DNA from 3 places in the Arthrobacter sp. NPDC080031 genome. Region 2 is predicted to be linked to each of the others. Evidence: predicted binding sites of a transcription regulator. Region 2 holds the regulator's gene; each other region holds the start of a gene.
The links. The regulator Rex, encoded in region 2, represses fermentation and respiration genes when NADH is low (regulators of the CRP and FNR family bind a similar motif). The targets are predictions, from matches to a motif close to CTTGTGAANNNNTTCACAAG.
Positions count from the first base shown of each region.

Region 1: the regulator Rex is predicted to act here: its motif matches at 3,013-3,032, upstream of rhaI (L-rhamnose isomerase).
Region 3: the regulator Rex is predicted to act here: its motif matches at 1,609-1,628, upstream of AB0323_RS13245 (glyceraldehyde-3-phosphate dehydrogenase).

Region 1 covers NZ_JBFBLA010000017.1:45,698-52,494, reverse strand. The annotation lists gene AB0323_RS15150 (bifunctional aldolase/short-chain dehydrogenase) at 1-1,760, opposite strand, end outside; gene rhaI (L-rhamnose isomerase) at 1,769-2,935, opposite strand; gene AB0323_RS15140 (LacI family DNA-binding transcriptional regulator) at 3,144-4,160, shown strand; gene AB0323_RS15135 (TetR/AcrR family transcriptional regulator) at 4,157-4,792, opposite strand; gene AB0323_RS15130 (primary-amine oxidase) at 4,926-6,797, shown strand, end outside.
Region 2 covers NZ_JBFBLA010000031.1:36,053-42,849, forward strand. The annotation lists gene AB0323_RS20680 (3-deoxy-7-phosphoheptulonate synthase) at 1-459, shown strand, start outside; gene AB0323_RS20685 (helix-turn-helix domain-containing protein) at 618-830, shown strand; gene AB0323_RS20690 (AURKAIP1/COX24 domain-containing protein) at 1,003-1,101, shown strand; gene AB0323_RS20695 (HAD-IB family hydrolase) at 1,496-2,314, opposite strand; gene AB0323_RS20700 (glutaredoxin family protein) at 2,392-2,646, shown strand; gene AB0323_RS20705 (redox-sensing transcriptional repressor Rex) at 2,710-3,405, shown strand; gene AB0323_RS20710 (hypothetical protein) at 3,500-4,264, opposite strand; gene AB0323_RS20715 (hypothetical protein) at 4,499-5,161, opposite strand; gene AB0323_RS20720 (YceI family protein) at 5,346-5,894, opposite strand; gene AB0323_RS20725 (histidine phosphatase family protein) at 6,098-6,760, shown strand.
Region 3 covers NZ_JBFBLA010000014.1:21,754-28,550, forward strand. The annotation lists gene AB0323_RS13230 (C4-type zinc ribbon domain-containing protein) at 1-236, shown strand, start outside; gene AB0323_RS13235 (peroxide stress protein YaaA) at 365-1,129, opposite strand; RNA gene rnpB (RNase P RNA component class A) at 1,208-1,599, shown strand; gene AB0323_RS13245 (glyceraldehyde-3-phosphate dehydrogenase) at 1,847-3,343, shown strand; gene AB0323_RS13250 (hypothetical protein) at 3,430-3,639, shown strand; gene AB0323_RS13255 (HNH endonuclease family protein) at 3,744-4,541, shown strand; gene AB0323_RS13260 (acyltransferase domain-containing protein) at 4,569-5,420, opposite strand; gene def (peptide deformylase) at 5,424-5,996, opposite strand; tRNA gene AB0323_RS13270 (tRNA-His) at 6,121-6,193, opposite strand; gene orn (oligoribonuclease) at 6,324-6,797, opposite strand, start outside.

The DNA of each region.
Region 1 (6,797 bases), on a different contig from region 2:
GCAAGCAGGCGGACCTGGTGGGCCTGGTCAGCCTTGGTGGCGGAGTAGGCGATGTTGTTCGGACCGGCGAACACCGAGTTCTTTGAGGAAATGTAGACGATGTCCCCGCCGAGGCCTTGGTCGATCATGACCTTCGCCGCGGCTTTGGAGACCAGGAACGAGCCCTTGGCCATGACGTTGTGCTGCAGGTCCCAGTCCTTCTCCGTGGTTTCCAGGAGCGGCTTGGAGATGGACAGTCCCGCGTTGTTCACCACCAGGTCCAGTCCGCCGAAAGCCAGGACGGCTTCCTGGATGGCGGCGGCGATCTGGGCTTCGTCGGTGACGTCTGCCTGGACTCCGATGGCGACGTCGTCACCGCCGAGCTCGGCCGCGACTGCTTGCGCGTTGTCCAGGTTGAGGTCGGCGATGACCACGCAGGCGCCCTCCGCGGCGAGGCGGGTGGCGATCGCCTTTCCGATGCCCGACGCCGCGCCCGTCACCAAGGCGACGCGCGTGGCGTGGGACTTTGGTTTAGGCATCCGCGCCAGCTTGGCCTCCTCGAGCGCCCAGTACTCGATCCGGAACTTCTCGGATTCCTCGATCGGGGCGTAGGAGGAGATGGCCTCGGCACCGCGCATCACGTTGATCGCGTTCAGGTAGAACTCGCCGGCCACGCGGGCAGTCTGTTTGTCCTTGCCGTAGGAGAACATGCCCACTCCCGGGACCAGGACTATGGCCGGGTCCGCGCCGCGCAGGGCCGGGGAGCGGCCGGGGACGGCGTGGCGGTCGTAGTAGGCCTGGTAGTCCTCGCGGTACGCGGCATGGAGTTCCTTCAACCGGGCCACGGACTCCTCGATGCCCGCGCCGGCGGGCAGGTCCAGGACGAGGGGCTTGACCTTGGTGCGCAGGAAGTGGTCCGGGCAGGAGGTGCCCAGCGCACCCAGGCGCGGGTGCTCGGCTCCTTCGAGGAACTCCAGGAGACGGGCGTCGTCGCTGAAGTGGCCCACCTGCGGTTTGTCTGCCGAGGCAAGGCCGCGGATCACCGGGGCCAGGGCGGCCGCTTTGGCTTTCCTTTCGGCTTCCGGGAGCGCAGCATAGCCGGGGAGCTTGGCGCCGAAAGGCGCGGCCTTGCCGTTCTGGGCAATGTAGCGTTCGGCCTGCACGATGATCCAGAGGGAGTTGGCCTCGGCTTCCTCACTCGTTTCGCCCCACGCGGTGATGCCGTGGCCGCCCAGGATCGTGCCGATGGCCTGCGGATTGGCTTCCTTGATCGCCGCGATGTCCAGTCCCAGCTGGAACCCGGGCCGCCGCCAGGGAACCCACACGACCTTGTTACCGAAGATCTTGGACGTCAGCGCTTCGCCGTCCACCGCCGTCGCAATCGCGATGCCCGAGTCCGGATGCAGGTGGTCCACGTGCGCGGCGTCGACGAGTCCGTGCATGGCGGTATCGATCGACGGCGCGGCGCCGCCCTTGCCGTGCAGGCAATAATCGAAGGCGGCCACCATTTCGTCTTCGCGCTCGACGCCGGGGTAAACGGACTTGAGTGCCTGCAGCCGGTCCAGGCGCAGGACCGCCAGGTTTTCAGCCTTCAAGGTTCCCAGGTCGCCTCCTGAGCCCTTGACCCAAAGGAGCTCGACGTCCTCCCCGGTGACCGGATCCTTGTCCGTGCCTTTCGCGGAGGTGTTGCCGCCGGCGAAATTCGTGTTCCGTTTGTCCGCGCCGAGGCGGTTGGAACGGGTGATCAGATCTTCAACAGTCTTGTTAGTTGTGTTCTGCATATTCATGCCTAAGCGCCCCATCCGGCTTGCTGGCCGCCCACGCGGTCCTCGTTGATCTTCTTTTGGTAGCCACTGGCCTTGAACGCTGTCATCGGGTCCGCTGGCAGGCCCCGCGATTCGCGCCATTGCGCCAGCATCGGCCGGACGTCCGTGTAGAAGGCATCGTTGAAAATGCCGTTCGCGGCCAGGACATCGCCTTCGCGCTGCGCCTCGGCCAGTGCATCCGTGTCGATGAGGAGTGCGCGGGCGGTCATTTCCTGGACGTTGAGCACGGAGCGGATCTGGCCGGGGATTTTCTCCTCCAGGTTGTGGCACTGGTCCAGCATCAGGGCAACACCTGACTCTTTCCCGAAGCCGCCGCCGCGGATGACCTCGTGCATGATGCGGAACAGCTGGAACGGATCCGCGGCACCGACGATCAAGTCGTCATCAGCGTAGAAGCGCGAATTGAAGTCAAAGGAACCGAGCTTGCCGAGCCGCAACAGCTGCATGACGATGAACTCGATGTTGGTGCCCGGGGCGTGGTGGCCGGTGTCCAGGCAGACGAAGGCCTTCTCCCCCAGCGCCTGTGTCTGGGCGTAAGAGGTGCCCCAGTCCGGAACGTCGGTGTGATAGAAGGCCGGCTCGAAGAACTTGTACTCCAGGACCAGGCGCTGGGTTTCTCCGAGGCCCGCGTAAATCTCCTGCAGGGATTCTGCCAAGCGGTCCTGGCGGCCGCGCATGTCGTCTTGGCCGGGATAGTTGGTTCCGTCAGCCAGCCAGACCTTCAGGTCCCGGGAGCCGGTGGCGTGCATGATGTCGATACACTCCAGGTGGTGCTCGATCGCCCGGCGACGCACGGCAGCGTCGGAGGACGTCAGGGAGCCGTACTTGTATTCATCGTCCTGGAATGTGTTCGAGTTGATCGTCCCCAGCCCCACGCCAATGCTCTCTGCGTACTCGCGCAGGGCGGAGTAATCATCCACCTTGTCCCAAGGGATGTGCAATGCCACGGTCGGGGCAAGGCCGGTCAGTTCGTGGACTTTCGCGGCGTCGGCCAGCTTCTCCTGGATGGTCCGCGGGGTGCCGGGCGTTCCGAACACCTTGAATCGCGTGCCCGAGTTGCCGTAGGCCCAGGAGGGAACCTCGATGGCCAGTTCCCCGAGGCGGCCCAGGGCCGTTTCCATGGTGTTCATGATTGTTCCTTCTGTTGCCTGTGTGTCGTCTTCGAACAGCAGTGCCAGTTCGTCTTGAGTGAATTCTTGAATCGATTCATTTGATGACCTACTCAAACGGTAGGGCCTGCTTCCGTGGCGTGTCAACAGGTAATCCCCGAGATCGCCCCTCGAACCTCGTAATATTGATGAAACGGTTTGATTCGATTCATCAATCGGGAGGTTCAGGGTGCCAAGCGGCCCGGGAGCAAAACTGACAGACGTCGCCGCCCTTGCGCGAGTTTCGGTCGGCACAGTGTCGAATGTCCTCAACCGGCCCGAGCAAGTGTCATTCGACAAGCGGACCCGCGTTCTTGCCGCCATCGAGGAACTGGGATTCGTGCGTAACGAATCAGCCCGCTCGCTGCGGTCCGGATCCACGAGGAGCCTCGGTATGCTGGTCTTGGACGTGCGCAACCCCTTCTTCACGGATGTCGCTTTGGGCGCTGAAAACGTCGCCGAAGAACACAAGCACTCCCTGATCCTGGCCAACAGCGCCGAAAACGCCGGGCGTGAGCAGGCGTATCTGGACCTGTTCGAGCAGCAGCGCGTCCAGGGCGTTTTGATCACTCCGTTCGGACCCGTTTTTCAGCGGCTCGAAAGAATGCGCGAACGGGGCATTCCCTCGGTACTCGTCGACAGGCTGGCAAGCACGGATCAGTTCTGCTCGGTTTCAGTGGACGACGTCGCCGGGGGCGCCGCGGCCCTGGACCATCTCGTCAGCGTCGGTTCGGTACGTCCGGCATTCGTCGGCGGCCCCTTCACGCTGCAGCAGGTCGAGGACCGCTACCGGGGGGCCGCTGACGCGGCCGCGCGAGCGGGCGTCCCGCTTCAACTATTCGAAACGCCCGACCTGAAATTCGAACGCGGCCGGCGGATCGGAGATCTCATGTGGAGTCTCCAACCCGACAAGCGCCCTGACGCGGTATTTGCCGCCAACGATCAATTGGCCCTTGGGCTCTTGCAATCCTTCGCCGCAAACGGGCTCCGTGTGCCAGAGGACATTGCCATCATCGGGTTCGACGACATCGATTTCGCCTCCCAGTCCAGCATCCCGCTCAGCTCCATCAGCCAACCGAGGCAGCTGATCGGCGAGCGTGCCGCCCAGCTGCTGTTCGACGAAATCGACGACGAACCCGGCCACGTGCACAGCCAAGTGGTGTTCACGCCCGAACTCGTGGCGAGGCAGAGCACACTTCGCCGCTAAGCGGAGCCTTTCGGGCCTTCCATTGGCACGAGAGCGCCCTTTTCGGATGAAATGAGGGATATGTAGGTCTCCAGTTGGGACCGCAGCTGATCCGCCGAGTGGTGTTCCGGCGTCAGCGTGGCCGTGATCTGGGCACCGAGAGCGAACGTCATGATCCCGCCAACAATGTCGTCGTCATTCAGTCCCTCTTTTAGTTCTCCAAGCTCCCTGGCTTCGCGGAGCTTGTCGAACAGGGCCTCGCGCCATTGCTCCATCGAGGAATCATGCAAGGCTGCCTTCGCCGGGTCCGTCAGTGCGCGCTGCCAGAAGGCGATCGCGATTCGCGCCTCGTTGAGCCTTTCAGCATCGAGCGGCAAAATTTCATGGCAATAGCTGCGCAAGGCTGTCAGGCCCCGTTGGCCCGCAGTGGAGCCGCTCATGCGGGTATTCGTCTGGTTGAAGACGTGGGCGAAAGCAAACGTCAAGAGATCGTCCTTTGTCGGGAAATACGGCTTGAGCGCGCCGTTGGCAAAGCCTGCTTCCGTTGCTATCTCGCGCATGGTGGCGCCCTCGATCCCCCTGCTGGCGATGATCCGCCACGTGGCTTCGACAAGTTCCAACCGGCGCTTGTCGTGGTCTACGATCTTCGGCACGCTTTCCCCAAATCTTTTTTCTACAACCGTTGTGACTCAGATTACACGATGCTATTCTCTACACACATAGAAAATAAATCGCCACTCACAAAGGCCCTCCATGAGCACAACTTCCTCTCCAGAAATCGCCGAAATGACTGCGTTTGCCGGACCGTCTCCGTTTGCCTTGACCAGCGCCGAAGACATCACGGCGGTCAGGGGCATTTTGGCCGGCGCCGGACTCTTCGACGAATCCATCCGGATCGCCTACCTTGGCCTCCTTGAGCCACCGCGGAATGCGGAGGCTGTGGACCGTAGGTTCAGGGTGTTCCTGCACGACGTTTCTTCTGGTGCAGCACAGGACGTCGTGGTCTCTGTGACACGCCAGGAAGTCGTCTCCAAGGTCGAACTCGACACCTCGGTGACGGGTGAGCTTCCGGTCATCGAAGAGGAATTCGAGGTGGTTGAGGAAGTCCTCGCCCAGGATGAGCGATGGCTCAAGGCGTTGGCTGACCGGAACCTCGATGTCAGCAAGGTCAGGGTCGCTCCCCTGTCAGCCGGGGTCTTCGAGTACCCGGAGGAGAAAGGCCGCCGGATTCTGCGCGGCTTGGCTTTCGTCCAGCAGTTCCCCGGGGACAGCGCCTGGGCCCACCCCGTGGACGGACTGGTTGCCTACGTCGACGTCGTCAGCAAGACGGTCGACCAGGTCTTGGATTTCGGGCCGGTTCCGGTGCCGGAGGAACACGGCAATTTTACGGACCCTGAGCTGACGGGAGCGATGCGCACCACCCAGAAACCGATCCACATCACCCAGCCGGAAGGTCCGAGCTTCACGGTCCGGGACGGCAACCACGTCGAGTGGGAGAAATGGAGCCTGGACATCGGCTTCGATGTCCGGGAAGGCGTCGTTCTCCACAATGTAGCGTTCGACGACGTCGATCGCCGCCGCAGCATCCTCAAACGTGCTTCGATCGCCGAAATGGTCGTGCCTTACGGCGACCCCTCCCCTGTGCGCTCCTGGCAGAACTACTTCGATACCGGCGAATACCTCGTGGGCCAGTACGCCAACTCGCTCGAGCTCGGCTGCGATTGCCTCGGCGAAATCACCTACCTCAGCCCGGTAGTGAGCGACTCGTTCGGCCGCCCACGGGAAATCCGCAACGGAATCTGCATGCACGAGGAAGATTGGAGCATCCTCGCCAAGCACAGCGACCTCTGGAGCGGCGTGAACTACACGCGCCGGAACCGCCGGCTCGTCATCAGTTTCTTCACCACCATCGGCAACTACGACTACGGCTTCTACTGGTACCTCTACCTCGATGGCACCATCGAGTTCGAAGCCAAGGCTACCGGCGTTGTCTTCACGAGCGCCCACCCCGGAAAAGGCTACCCGTACGCCTCGGAGCTCGCCCCGGGCCTGGGGGCTCCCTTCCACCAGCACCTCTTCAGTGCCCGCCTGGACTTCGCCATCGACGGCCTGAGCAACAGGGTCGAGGAAGAGGACGCCGTCCGCGTACCCATGGGAGAAGGAAACGAGCGCGGCAACGCCTTCGCGCGTCGTCGGACTGTCCTCAAGAACGAATCGGAGGCTGTCCGCGAATCCAACATGGCGGCCGGACGGGCCTGGATCATCTCCAATCCCGAATCACTCAACCGCTTGGGCGATCCCGTGGGGTACAAACTCCATGGCCAAGGGCATCCGATGCTCCTGGCCGACCCCCAATCATCCATCGCCCAGCGTGCAGCATTCGCTACGAAGGATCTATGGGTGACGCGCTATGACGAAAACGAGCGCTACCCCAGCGGCGACTTCGTCAACCAGCAATCCGGAGGAGCCGGATTGCCGTCCTACATTGCCCGCAACAGGGACATCGACGGACAAGACATCGTCGTGTGGCACACCTTCGGGCTGACCCACTTCCCCCGCCCCGAGGACTGGCCGATCATGCCGGTCGACACGGTGGGTTTCAAACTGCGCCCCGAAGGCTTCTTCGATCGGAGTCCCGTCCTCGACGTGCCCGCGTCG
Region 2 (6,797 bases):
GGGATCGACGGCGATGGCCGCGCCGCCCTGGTGGCGACTTCGGGCAACCCGGACACGCACGTGATCCTGCGCGGTGGCCGCAAGGGTCCTAACTACGCCGCCGACCAGGTTGCTGCCGCCTCGGAGAAGCTTGGGGCGAAGGGGCTGAATCCGCGGCTGATCGTTGACGCGAGCCATGCCAACAGCGGTAAGAGCCACCATCGCCAGGCCGAAGTCGCCTTGGAAATCGGTGCGCAATTGGAAGACGACGTTGATTCGCCGATCGCCGGAGTCATGCTGGAGAGCTTCCTTGTCGGCGGGGCGCAGAACCTGGATGTGGAGCGGCAGTCGGCTGGCGAGCAGGAGCTGGTGTACGGCCAGAGCGTCACCGACGCGTGCATGGAATGGGACGTCACGGTGTCGGTCCTGAACCAGTTGGCAGCCTCGGCCCGCAAGCGTCGGATCGCCGCCTCCAGCTAAAGGAAACGTAGCCTCCACTTCGCCGAAAGACTTTCACTTTGGTACCAGCAGCCTCTAGAGTATCTAGCACATGGTTGTTTGATGGCTCAGCATCGGCACACCAGGTAATGAATGCTGGGGTTCGCCGCTAACCGCTGAGAGCAAAGGAATATGGAGAAATGTCCGCAGAGACTAACTTCTCGAACGCGCGTTTCATGACAGTGGCTGAAGTTGCCGAAGTCCTCCGGGTTTCCAAAATGACCGTGTACCGTCTGGTCCACTCGGGAGAATTGCCGGCCGTCCGATTTGGACGATCATTCCGTGTCCCCGAAGATGCAGTGAGCCAGTACCTCAAGGGCGCGGTCGTCGACGGACACTCGGAGACGGCTTGAGTCTAGCTTGGTCCCCAAAGGGCCGGCGGTCATTGGGTGCCCCCGATAGGCGGTACCCTGTTAAGGAACGTTTTACGTCATTGTAAGAATCTGTCAGTTGTAAAGTCTGTTGCTCAGTTCAAGGACCTCACCCAGCAGACAGAGTCTCAATCTAGTTTGGTTAGGAACTTACGTGGGTTCAGTTATTAAGAAGCGCCGCAAGCGTATGGCAAAGAAGAAGCACCGCAAACTGCTTCGTAAGACCCGCCACCAGCGTCGCAATAAGAAGTAGAGATACTTCCTACAGCGTGAATGCCCGTTGCCTCCCGAGGCGGCGGGCATTTTTGCGTCATCCCCCGGAGACGCTCGCTCAGGTATGTGGTCGTTTTGGGGACGCTCGCTCACGTATGTGGGTCGTTTCGACGACGCTCGCTCACGTATGGGCCATATGCCGGGGGACCACCTTCATCTCGAGCGCGGGGATGGATCTCGAGGCTTTCGTCATAAGTGAGCGAGGGTCGCTGGTGGGGCGGCTATAGGTGAGCGAGCGTCGCCGGTGGGGCGGCTATAGGTGAGCGAGCGTCGCCGGTGGGGCGGCTATAGGTGAGCGAGCGTTGCTGGTGGGGCGGCTATAGGTGAGCGAGCGTCGCTGGTGGGGCGGCTATAGGTGAGCGAGGGTTGCCTGCTCAGGCCCTCGGGCTGCGGAACTTGGAGAAACCCCGCCATAAACCGTAGACGGCGCCACCGACTGTCGCGGCCTTGAGGCCGAGCGTGGCTGCCCGGCGGCCGGAACGGAAGTCGTAAACGGGCCAGTTGTTTTCCCGCGCATGGCGGCGAAGCCCGGCGTCGGGGTTGATGCACACCGGGTGGCCCACCAAAGTGAGCAGCGGGATGTCGTTATGTGAATCGCTGTATGCCCAGCAGCGCTTCAGGTCCAGGCCTTCTTCGTCCGCTACGCGCTGCACCGCCACGGCCTTGGCTGGCCCGTGGAGGATCTCGCCCACCAGCCGGCCAGTGTAGGCGCCGTCCGCAACTTCGCCCACGGTGCCCAAAGCGCCCGTCAGGCCTAGCCGTGTGGAAATGACGGTGGCGACTTCGATGGGCGTGGCGGTCACGAGCCAGACCTTCCGGCCGACACGAAGGTGCTGCTCTGCCAGGGCCTTGGTACCGGGCCAGATCCGCGACTCGATCATCTCGTCGTAGACTTCTTCGCCCAACTCCTTGATATCGGACACCTTGATACCGGCAGCGAGGATCAGCGCGGAATCCCGGACGGAGTGGACATCCTCCATTTTTTCGCCGCGCAGGACGAACTTGAACTGCTTCCAGGCAAATCCAGCGGCTTGGGAGAGCGTGAAGGCCTTGCGTTCATACATCTTCCGGGCGACGTGGAAGAGGCTGGCACCCTTCATCAGGGTGTTGTCGACGTCGAAGAATGCGGCTTCGCCGTGTTGCTGCGTTGCAGCCGGCGCGGTGGCCACAACGGCGTTCTTCTCGACGGGCATGCCTTGAGTCTAGTCAATCGCCCGGCCCCCTGCCGTTCGCGACGGCTGTACCGACGCTAAAGCGATACCGTTGAAGCATGCCAAATCCCGACGTCGTACTCCTCACCAAAGCTGACTGCCACCTTTGCGCCGCGGCGCGTGACGCCGTCGAACGCGTGACTTCAAGCCTTGGCCTCACGTGGACTGAACAGTCGATCGACACCGACCCGGTACTGCGCGAGCGCTACGCCGAGGAGATCCCGGTGGTGTTCGTGGACGGAATCCAGCGGGATTTCTGGAAAATCGACGAGGCACGATTGGTGCGGGTGCTGAAGAAGGCCATCGCCGCCTGAACATGCGTGCAGAGCTTTGTTGGCAATAGAGTGGGAAAACAAAGCGACGCAATGGAGAAGAACGTGACTGCGCTGGAACCGTCCGCCGAAGCCGTACACGGGGACAAGGACTCTGCCGCGAAGCAGATACCGCCCGCGGCTGTGGCCCGGATGACGCTTTACCTGCGCGCTCTGAACTCCCTGCTGGGCGAAGGCGTGGAACGGGTTTCCTCCGAGGCATTGGCCGAGGCATCGGGAGTCAGTTCATCCACTTTGCGCAAAGACCTCTCCTACGTCGGCTCCTATGGAACGCGTGGCGTGGGATACGAGGTCCAGTACCTGAGCCGGCACATCGCGGCGGCGCTTGGCCTGACCCACGACTGGAAAGTGGCCATTGTGGGCGCCGGAAACCTTGGCAAAGCCTTGGCACGGTACGGAGGATTCGAATCGCGCGGTTTCGACGTGGTGGCGATCCTCGACGCCGATCCCATGGTCATCGGGAACGAAGTCGGCTGGCTGCGGGTCAGCGACGTCGCCAATCTTGAAACGGTCCTTCAGCGGACCGGCACCAACATGGTTGTCCTCGCCCTCCCGGCTGCAGTGGCACAGGATGTCTGCGACCGCGTGATCAGCGCGGGTATCCGCAGCATCCTCAGCTTTGCTCCTGTGCTGTTGCAGGTTCCGCCGTATGTGAACCTGCGCAAGGTGGACATGGCCACTGAGCTTCAAATCCTGGCGTATCACGCACAACGGGCGCAGACTCCGCGCCAGGCCCTCTAGGCCAAGCCGGGTCTGCGCCCGTTGGTGGATTTGCTTTCAGCTATTGGCCCTGCAGCCATGCGCCGTCTGGTTTTGCGGCCGTAATGCGCTGTCCTTAGCGGCCGTAAGGCGCCTGGCCGTAGGGGTTCGCGAATGGCTGGGCTTTCCGGAAATACGGCGCCGAGGCCGGCAAGTACAGCAGCACGATCGCGGCGATGCCCAAGAGGATGGTGATGGTGCCCATGCCGATCTGGGTCAGGCCCAGCAAGGAAATTGCGGCAAAGACCGTGCCCAGGATGCGGGCCCAGTTCTTCCCCTTGCGGACATTGAACGCGACCAGTGCGTAGAGCCCGGCAAAGATCACCGAGAAGATAACCAGGCCGGTCACCAAAATGTTGATGAAGCTGGTGGTGTCTATGCCAGATGCGTTGGCACCCTGCCCCGCCAATGCCTGATCCATCATGCTCTTGCCCGCGGGAGAGTTCAGCGTAGCGATGGTGAACGGAATACCGATCAAGGTCAGCAAACCGGCTGCAAGCATGAGCCAGAAGGAGATGTTGACCAGCTGCGGGACTCCGGATGTCGCGGCGGGCTGCTGGCTCGGCCAAGTGACCGGTCCGCCCTGGCCGTACTGCGGGACGGAAGGCTGGCCGTACTGCGGCTGCTGAGGTGCCTGCTGGCCGTACTGGGGAGCCTGCTGCCCGTACTGGGGTGCGGAAGGCTGCCCGTACTGGGGTGCGGAAGGCTGCCCGTACTGGGGAGCGGAAGGCTGCCCGTAAGGCGGCTGCTGCCCATACTGCGGAGCTTGCTGGCCGTATTTCGGCTCCTCAGGGGCGGGATTCTCGCCGGGAGTGGACGGCGGGTAGGGAGGGGTGCTCATGGCATTCCTTTGCGTGTCGACTGCAGATACGGCTGCCGGGTGCGACGTACCCTGCCCCCAGCTCGGCTTAATTCCACCGTACCCCGACGGCGCAGTGCTGGTGCTGATTCACGGGAAGAATTCTCGCTAAACAAGCTTCGGCGGATCTCCCGTGAACAGTGCGAAGACAAAGGGAAGGCCGCGGGGCCCTCCAGGGACTTGCCGCGGCCTTCAGCTATGTGTGCTGCGTTGTCGCTATACGAAGTGCTTCCTGGACTCCGGAAGCCACATCAAGACCGCAGCCGCGACCGCGACCGCCGAACCAATGAAGTTGAGGTTAAGGGTAGCCACCTGGACCAGCAGGGAAATTACCGCAAAGGCGCCCAGGATGGTTAGGACAAGTCGCGCCCAGCGGGAGCCCTCTTTGAGCCGAATGGCAATGAAGATGTAGAGGGCTGCGAACACGAGGCTGAAAATCAGGCCCACAATGCCGGGGCCCACCATCATCTCGCCGAAGAGGCCCCGCAGCGTGAAGATGTTGATGAAGCTGGCAACGATACCCAAGGCGGCAGCCGCGACCCACAACCAGTAGGAGATGGTCAGCTGCTGCGGCACTCCGGTGGTGTCCCGAAAGCGCTGCGCGATGTTGTTGAAGTCGAGTCCAAAAGTGTTCCGCGCCGGGGCCGCGTAGCCGAGGCCTGCGGGTGGGGCGGTATTCGGGCCCGCTGGCATGCCGTAGGCGGGTTGCCCCGGTTGCTGGTATCCGGGGGCGGGCTGCTGGTAGGAGGGAGGAGCTTGGTAAGAAGGAGGTGCTTGGTATCCCTGCGGAGTCTGGTAACCCGCAGGAGGGACATTGCCGGGCTGCGGTGGCTGGGCTCCGGGCTGCTGAGGCTGAGGAGCTTCGTTTGGGTTACTCATGGCATCACTTTAGACCTGAGGTTTAAGGATTCATAGGAAATTCTTGGCTAATTCGCCGCTAAATATCGGCTTTACGCCGAACAATAGGCGGGTGATACCGCAAGCAAAGAAATGGCGCCCCCGGGGCTGCACACGGAATCGCGTGCAGCCCCGGAGGCGCCATTCAGTCCGGGAATCCGGCGGATTAGGCGGCAGGTGCGATGAAAGCCAGTTCGAGGTTGATGGCAACCTTGTCGCTGACCAGCACGCCGCCGGCCTCGAGTACTGCGTTCCAGGTCAGGCCGAAGTCCTTGCGGCTGATGGTGGTCTCACCCGAGACGCCTGCGCGGGTGTTGCCGAAGGGGTCGACAGCCACGCCGTTGAACTCGGTCTCGATGGTCACCTCTTTGGAAACGCCCTTGATGGTCAAATCGCCCACGACGTCGAAGCCGTCGCCGTTGGCCTTGACGTGGCGCGAGACAAATGTGATTTCCGGGAACTTCTCCACATCGAAGAAGTCCTCGCCCTTGACGTGGCCGTCGCGGTTGGCATCGCCCGAGTCGAAGCTGGCGGTCTGGATGGTTGCGGCGACCTTGGAGTCGGTCAGGCCGCTGCCGAGTTCAAGGGTGGCCTCGGCCTCGGTGAACTGGCCGCGGACCTTGCTGATGCCTGCGTGGCGGACGGTAAAGCCGATCTCGCTGTGGGAGTTGTCGAGGGTCCAGACGCCGGTGGTGACGTTTGCGGGAAGGGTCATGGGGTTCTCCTTGGGAAGGTGTGATCGTAGCTTCATCGGGCGTTCGGCCGCACTTAGTTGAAGTGTCAACCGAACCTTGTGTCAAGTATAAACATGCAAATGCATCTTTTATTCCACCTTCAGGGAACATTCTGAAGAAACTTTCAGTTCTACGAAACGTAGAAGATTTCAGATCGCCCGCCTTCTTTGAGAAACTGGTAAACATGCCCCAAGCAACTGTCCATCTGCTCCGCCATGGCGAGGTCTACAATCCCGACGGGATTCTGTACGGCAGACTGCCCGAATTCCACCTCTCCGAACGCGGCCGCGAGATGGCCAAGATGCTCGCGGACCACTTTGCTGCCCGCGTCGCGCAGGGGGCGAACATCGTCCACCTCGTCTCCTCACCATTGACCCGCGCCCAGGAAACCGCCCTGCCCATTTCCGACGCGTTGGACCTCCCGATCCACACGGAACCGAGGATCATCGAAGCAGAGAACCACTTCGAAGGGCTCAAGGCCAACATCGCCGAATTCATCAAGCCCAAGCACTGGGTCGAGTACCGCAACCCGCTTCGTCCGTCCTGGGGTGAGTCCTACCAGGACCAGGTCACCCGCATGCGTGCCGCCGTCGAGGATGCCCGGCTGAAAGCGATCGAACTCGGCGGCGATGGCGCCGAAGCCATTCTCGTCAGCCACCAGCTCCCCATCTACGCCACGCGCCTTAGCGCCGAGGGCCGGCCGCTGTGGCACGACCCGCGCAAGCGCGAGTGCACTCTGACGTCCCTGACTTCGCTGGTGTTCGACGACGGCAAGGTTGCGCGGGTGCGGTACAGCGAACCCGCCGCCGCGTTGCTTCCCGGTGCCGCGAAGACCCCCGGAGCATGACAATGGAACGCAACACCACCGGCCGCAAGACCACCGG
Region 3 (6,797 bases), on a different contig from region 2:
GCGCTCAGCGGACCGCCTTCGCCGAAGGGCTCGACGCCGGGATGCTTGCCATCTACGAAAAGACCCTCGCCAAGCGCGGGGTGGGGGCCGCCCGGCTGTTCCACGGCAAGTCCGAAGGCTCGGGAATGACGCTCAGCCCGGGCGACCTCGCCGAGGTCCAAGCCGCTGCCGAAGACGAGATCGTGTTCTGCCCCGATTCCGGCTGCATCCTGGTGCGCTCCGCCGAGTGGAACTAACCGCCTGTTTCCCACCCAACTGATCCCCACCGCCCCCCTCGCCTCGCAAGCTCGGCCAGGGAACCCTGGCGGCGTGGGCCCACGCAGTTAATGTCGTTTTCAGGGCCGTAAACGACACCTACTGCTAGTTAGTTGGGCAGGATGATGCTGAGGGTGTGCGGCTTGCGCGCCGTGCCTTCCGTCAACTCCGCTGTCCAGATTTCCGAGGCGGCCTTGAGAAGCTGTTCGGGCGTCCCCGGTGCCTTGCCCCGACGGCTGAGCAAGTGCCGGGCCAGTTCGCCGCGGGTGTGCTTGGCGAAGTGGCTGACGACCGTGCGTTTGCCATTGGACTCGGAAAAGACGTTGACGGAGACAGTCTGCGCCACGGGCGGAGCCCACGCCGCGGCGTATGTGCTGGAGCGGCAGTCCACCAGCAGCTCGCCCTCCACCCGGGAGGCGAGGGCCTGCGTAAGCTGCGGTTTCCAGAACGACGCGAGGCGCCCGACGTCGGGCAGTGCCGTTCCCATGGACAAACGGTAGGCGGGCACGCGGTCGCCGAAGCCGATGGCGCCCCACAGGGCGGATACGACGAGGATCGACTCCACCGCCTTGCGGCGCTGTGCCGCTGTCAGGGTCTGGTAGCCGAGCGCGTCGTATAGGACACCGGAATACACCTGATGGGCAGGGGCTGCGGGTTCGGCGTGGAGCCGGGTATTGCGTTCGACGTCGTCCTTCAAGGATGCGCCCACCCCCAACAGGGCGAGGGCGTCCTCATGCGCGCTGACCAGGCCGAGCGCGTCGAGCACCTTGGCCCGGTAACTGTTGAGTTCGGGAAAGCTCAAGGACTCCCAATCGAGGGCGGAGCCCCTCACCGCGGGGGTCTTGCCTTCGGAAGGCGGCAGCAGAATCAGCACCAGTCGATATTAGCCGCATTGCCGGGACCGTTGACTGGTCGGGGTGCAGGGCCCGACGCCGGTAGACTGTAGGGCGGATGGGTTGGCTAGGCGGCCGCGCGCCACGCAAGTGGCTCGAGGAACGTCCGGGCTCCACAGGGCAGGGTGGTGGGTAACGCCCACTCGGGGTAACCCGCAGGCCAGTGCCACAGAGAACAGACCGCCCGCGTTTGCTTGTGCCAGCACAGGCAGGCAGCGGGTAAGGGTGAAACGGTGGTGTAAGAGACCACCAGCTCCCTGGGTGACCAGGGAGGCTAGGTAAACCCCACCCGGAGCAAGGCCAGACAGGACACGATTGAGGGCTGCTCGCTCGAGTGTCCGGGTAGGCCGCTGGAGGGCGTCGGCAACGGCGTTCGTAGATGGATGGTCGCCACTCCTTCGCCGGCAACGGCGCGGGAGCACAGAACCCGGCGTATCGGTCAACCCATCCCTCAGCCGTGTGTGTGAGTGAATTCACGCGTTCCGGCGGCCAAAGCCTCCCGTGCCAGACCTTAGAATGGACAGTGAACGTAGAAGTTCCACCGCCGGTTCTGCGTTCGCAGCCGGCGGTTTTTCTTTGCAGCGTTTGAGGTGTCCGGGCAGACCGAAGTCCCGCCGATGCCAGTGCCGCAGGATTACTCCGGGCGGCCGCCATCTACGTACGAGGACGTATGTAGCTGACCCTAGGAAGGTAGTTCTGTGAGCCAGTCATCAGATTCTTGTCTTGATACGTGGATGGGCCGCGAAGCGCTGGCCGAGGCCATGATTCCGGTGATCGGCCGGCTGTACCGTGAGAACAACGTGGTCACGAGCATCCACGGGCGCAGCCTCATCAACAAGTCGTCGATGAACATCCTGAAAGCCCACCGTTTTGCGCGCCGGATGAGCAAGGACGAACTCCGGCTCGAGGAAACCGCGCCGCTACTGAACACGCTGGCCGAACTTGAACTCGGGGCCGCCGCGATCGACATCGCCCGCCTGAACGAGAAGTACAAGGCCGAGGCCCCGGGCACGCCCTTGGAAGACTTCCTCCGTGCCGAACTTGCCGAGGTTGTGGGGCGCCGCGGCGCGGACGACCGGACCAGCACCGACGTCGTGCTTTACGGTTTCGGCCGCATCGGCCGCCTGCTGGCCCGCCTCCTGATCGAAAAGGCCGGCGGCGGGCACGGCCTGCGCCTGCGCGCCATCGTGGTCCGCAAGGGAGCCGAGAACGACCTCGTCAAGCGCGCCAGCCTGCTGCGGCGCGACTCCGTGCACGGTTCCTTTGAAGGCACCATCCGCGTGGACGAGGCCGCAAACACGATCACGGCCAACGGTGTCCAGATCCAGGTCATCTACTCGGACAACCCCTCCACGGTCGACTACACGGCCTTCGGGATCAAGGATGCCCTCGTGGTTGACAACACGGGCCGCTGGCGCGACGCCGAGGGCCTGTCCCAGCACCTGCAGAGCAAAGGCGTCGCGCGCGTGCTGCTCACGGCTCCGGGCAAGGGCGAGCTGAAGAACATCGTCCACGGCATCAACCACTCCTCCATCGAGGACACGGACAAGATCATTACGGCAGCATCCTGCACCACCAATGCGATCACTCCCGTGCTCAAGGCACTCAACGACAAGTTCGGCGTCATCCACGGACACGTGGAAACCGTCCACTCGTTCACGAACGACCAGAACCTGATCGACAACTTCCACAAGGGCGACCGCCGCGGCCGCTCGGCTGCCCTGAACATGGTGATCACCGAAACAGGTGCGGCCAAGGCGGTGGCGAAGGCCCTCCCGGAACTGCAGGGCAAGCTGACCGGCAACGCGATCCGCGTTCCCACCCCGGACGTGTCGATGGCCATCCTGAATCTGAACCTTGAAAAGGGAACCACGAAGGATGAAGTCAACAACTACCTTCGCGAGATGTCCCTGCACTCGGAACTGCGCAAGCAGATCGACTTCATCGACTCGCCCGAGGTCGTCTCCACGGACTTCGTCGGCTCCCGCCGTGCGGGCATCGTGGACGGCCTGGCCACCATCGCCAACGACAAGAACCTCGTGGTGTACGTCTGGTACGACAACGAATTCGGCTACTCCTGCCAGGTAGTGCGCGTCATGGAGGAAATGGCCGGCGTGAACCCGCCGTCGTTCCCGGCACGCAGCGTCTCCGTTGGCCTGGAGCCGAAGGCATCGTTGGAGCCGGCAGCGGTCTAGCCTGCCCTGGCCAAGGCCGGGAAAGACACAGGGTATTCCCGGCTGATGCGCTGGTATCAGCCGGGAAACCTGACCAGAATGGACGCATGGAAAGCGAAAAGATTCTGGAACATGAAACAACCCTGGAGCACGCACTGGACGTGGCGCGCGCCAACCTTAAGGAAGCCCAGCGCCTGCTTGACGAAGCCAAAGCCGCACACGCAGCGGGTGACATCTCCGAGGACCGGGTCATCCAGTTGGGGTCTCTTTTGGAGTTGGCGGCCGAAGACCTGAAACGCGTCACCAAGGAGCAGTAAGCCCGGCGCCCCGACTTCCCCTCCACACTGTGGATATCGGCATCGGCCACCTGACCCTCATCTAGTCTCAAGGGACGTCATCCTCCCCGAAAGGACACAATCCCTTGAGCACCACCTGGGCCGCCTATCGACGCGCCCGCCGCCAGTCCCTGCAGGCCTGGGTGCTGGTGATTCTCATCATCGCGGGTGGACTCGCCGGCATCGGATGGTTCTTCACCGACGGACAGTTCGCAGTTGGCCAGGACCCGGTCAATGGGCCAACGGAAGCTCCGGTCTTCGACCCGGACTGGATGAAGCCGGTGGAAGCTGTTCAGCCGGTGCCCGTCGGTTCGGCCGTTGATGCCTTGGAGGCGCTTCCCGTGAAGGGGCGGGCAGGCAAGGACAACTACGACCGCAACGAATTCGGCCAGGCGTGGCTCGACGTCGACCGAAACGGCTGCGATACAAGGAACGACATCCTGAGGCGGGATCTTACGGCGTCGGAGTTCACCGCAGGCTCCAAATGCAGGATCGCTTCCGGGGAGCTACGTGAGCCCTACGTCGGGCAGGACATCCATTTCCGCAGGGGCGCCGAAAGCAGCTCAGCCGTGCAGATCGACCACGTGGTGGCTCTCGGGGACGCCTGGCAGAAAGGCGCCCAGCAGCTCACCGCCAAACAGCGCCAAAGCCTCGCCAACGACCCCCTCAACCTCATTGCCGTTGACGGTCCCGCCAACGTGAAGAAAGGCGCGAGCGACGCCGCGAGCTGGCTCCCTGCCAACAAGGGCTTTCGCTGCCATTACGTAGCCCGTCAGGTTTCCGTCAAAGCCGCGTACAGGCTCTGGGTCACCCAGGGGGAGAAAGACGCCATAAGGCGCGTCCTGGACTCGTGCCCCGGTCAGCGGACCATCAGGGCGAAGTAACCGTCCGAGGGCGCGGGGGCGGCCGCGTCAGGCCTGGTTGCCCGGCGCCGGGGGAAGCACCAAGTGGCCGTGTCCAAGTTGCCAGACCCCGCCGTCGTCGATCCGTTCCAGCACCACCCGCTGAAGCGAGGTCTCGCGGGGGAGCCGATCGAGGTTTGCCAAGCCGCGCTGCCGGAAGGTGAAGTAGACGGCGTCGGCCGGAGCGTCTGAACAGCGGTCAAGGGTGAACCGGCGGGCAAAAGCAGCGATGTTGCTGTCCGGAAGTTTCCGGGCCAGATAGGGATCCAACATCCAGGAGTCGCAGCTCGCCACGGTGACCGCCTTGTCCGGGAAGTATCGCCCGAAGAACTCCCTGGCCTGGCTGAAGCTTGTGTCCACGAGGGCAGGGGAGAGGCCACCATCCTCGGGGATGTGGACACCCAGCACCCAAGAGTCTCCAACGGCGGCTGGTCCTCCCGCGTCGCCGCGCACAAGGTGGAATTGCAAGCGGCCGATCCGGAAGATGTTTCCGGCCATGTGGAGGGTCAGCCACGCCCACGTGTCCAAGCCGAACCGTCCATGGACCCGTCGGTTGATACGAAGGTTCAGTCCTACGTCGGCCAGGATCGCGGCGGAGGACTCCGGCGGGATGCCGAGGGAAAGATGATGGCGGTGGACTACCGGCGCGACGCGCAGGAGCGCTTCGATCCAGTCCGTTTCCGTGCAGCCATCGGCGGATGCAGACTTGCTTGGAAAGGTGCCAATTCGGGCGTGAAGGCTGGCAAGGGCGTGTCGCGTTCCGTCTCCGGCAGGTGACGCCAACAGCGAGGCACATGCCAAAGCGTCCTCGCCGTGGATGTCGAGAAGCTCGAACAATTCGTCCTGCGCGATGCCGTTCATCGCTCAGTGTCCGAAGGGGTCCGGGTCAACACCAGGCATCCAAGTCAGCCCGGGAACTCCCCAGCCGTTCTTCTTGGCCTGCTTCATCGCTTTCTTGGCGTAGCGGTCAACAAGGCGGTCCACATAGAGCTTGCCGTCAAGGTGGTCGAACTCGTGCTGCATGACCCTCGCGAACCAGCCTGTCGCGACGAAGTCCACCGGTTGGCCGTCGCCGTCGAAGCCCTGGACGCGGGCCCATTCGGCCCTTTGCAGGGGGTAGTGTTCGCCGGGGAACGACAGGCAGCCTTCGACGTCTTCCTCCGGATCGGGTAGGGCGCCGGGGATCTTGGAGAGCGTGAGGACCGGGTTCACCAGAACGCCTTCGTCCGGTGCGTCGTCCTCGTTGGCGTATTTGAAGACGAAGATCCGCTTGCCGACCCCCACCTGGGGTGCGGCCAGCCCGACGCCGTTGGCGGCTTCGTTCGTCTCGAACATGTCGGCAATCAAGGTGCGCAGCTCGTCGTCGAACTCTTCCACCTCGCTCGCCCGCCTGTGAAGCACGGGCTCGCCCCAGATGGTGACTGGCAGGACGGTCATGTCAGGTGGTCCTCTGGTTCTCGGGTCTGGAATGGCCGAAATCGGCCGGAACAAAACAAAGGCCGCACTGGATAACCAGTACGGCCTTTGGCTGCGATCGATAAACTGCTACCAATCCCATGAGGGTGAGCGACGGGGGTTGAACCCGCGACCTCCTGGACCACAACCAGGCGCTCTGCCAACTGAGCTACGCCCACCATGAGCCTTTTATGCTTTCGGAATGACCCGTTAGCTGTGAAGGCAACGACAAAAACTATACCCCGTCTTCGGGGGTGGTTTTGCCACTTTTGGCCCTTTGGCTGAAAATTCCCGAAAAGGTGCCGCAGATCACGTGCTTTCCGGCGTCTCCGGTCCGGCTGCAATCTGCTTGGAAATCTTCTGTGCCGTTGCCGTATCCGGACCAGGGGCCGGGACGAACACGGCCTCGCGGTAGTAGCGCAGTTCGTCGATGGAGTCCCTGATGTCACCCAGGGCACGGTGACCACCGTGTTTGGCGGGCGACTGGAAATAGGCGCGGGGGAACCATCGGCGCGAGAGTTCCTTGATGGTGCTGACGTCAATGACCCGGTAGTGGAGGTGTTCGACGATGTTGGGCATGTCCCGCGCGAGGAACATCCGGTCGGTTCCGACTGAGTTGCCACCCAGCGGTGCCTTCTTCGGATCCGGTACCCACTTCTCGATGTACTCCATGACGATCGCTTCGGCTTCGGCCATGGTCTTGCCGTGCGGGAGTTCGTCCAGGAGTTTCGAGCGGGTGTGCATGTCGCGGACGAAGTCGTTCATCTGTTCAAGCGCGGCGTC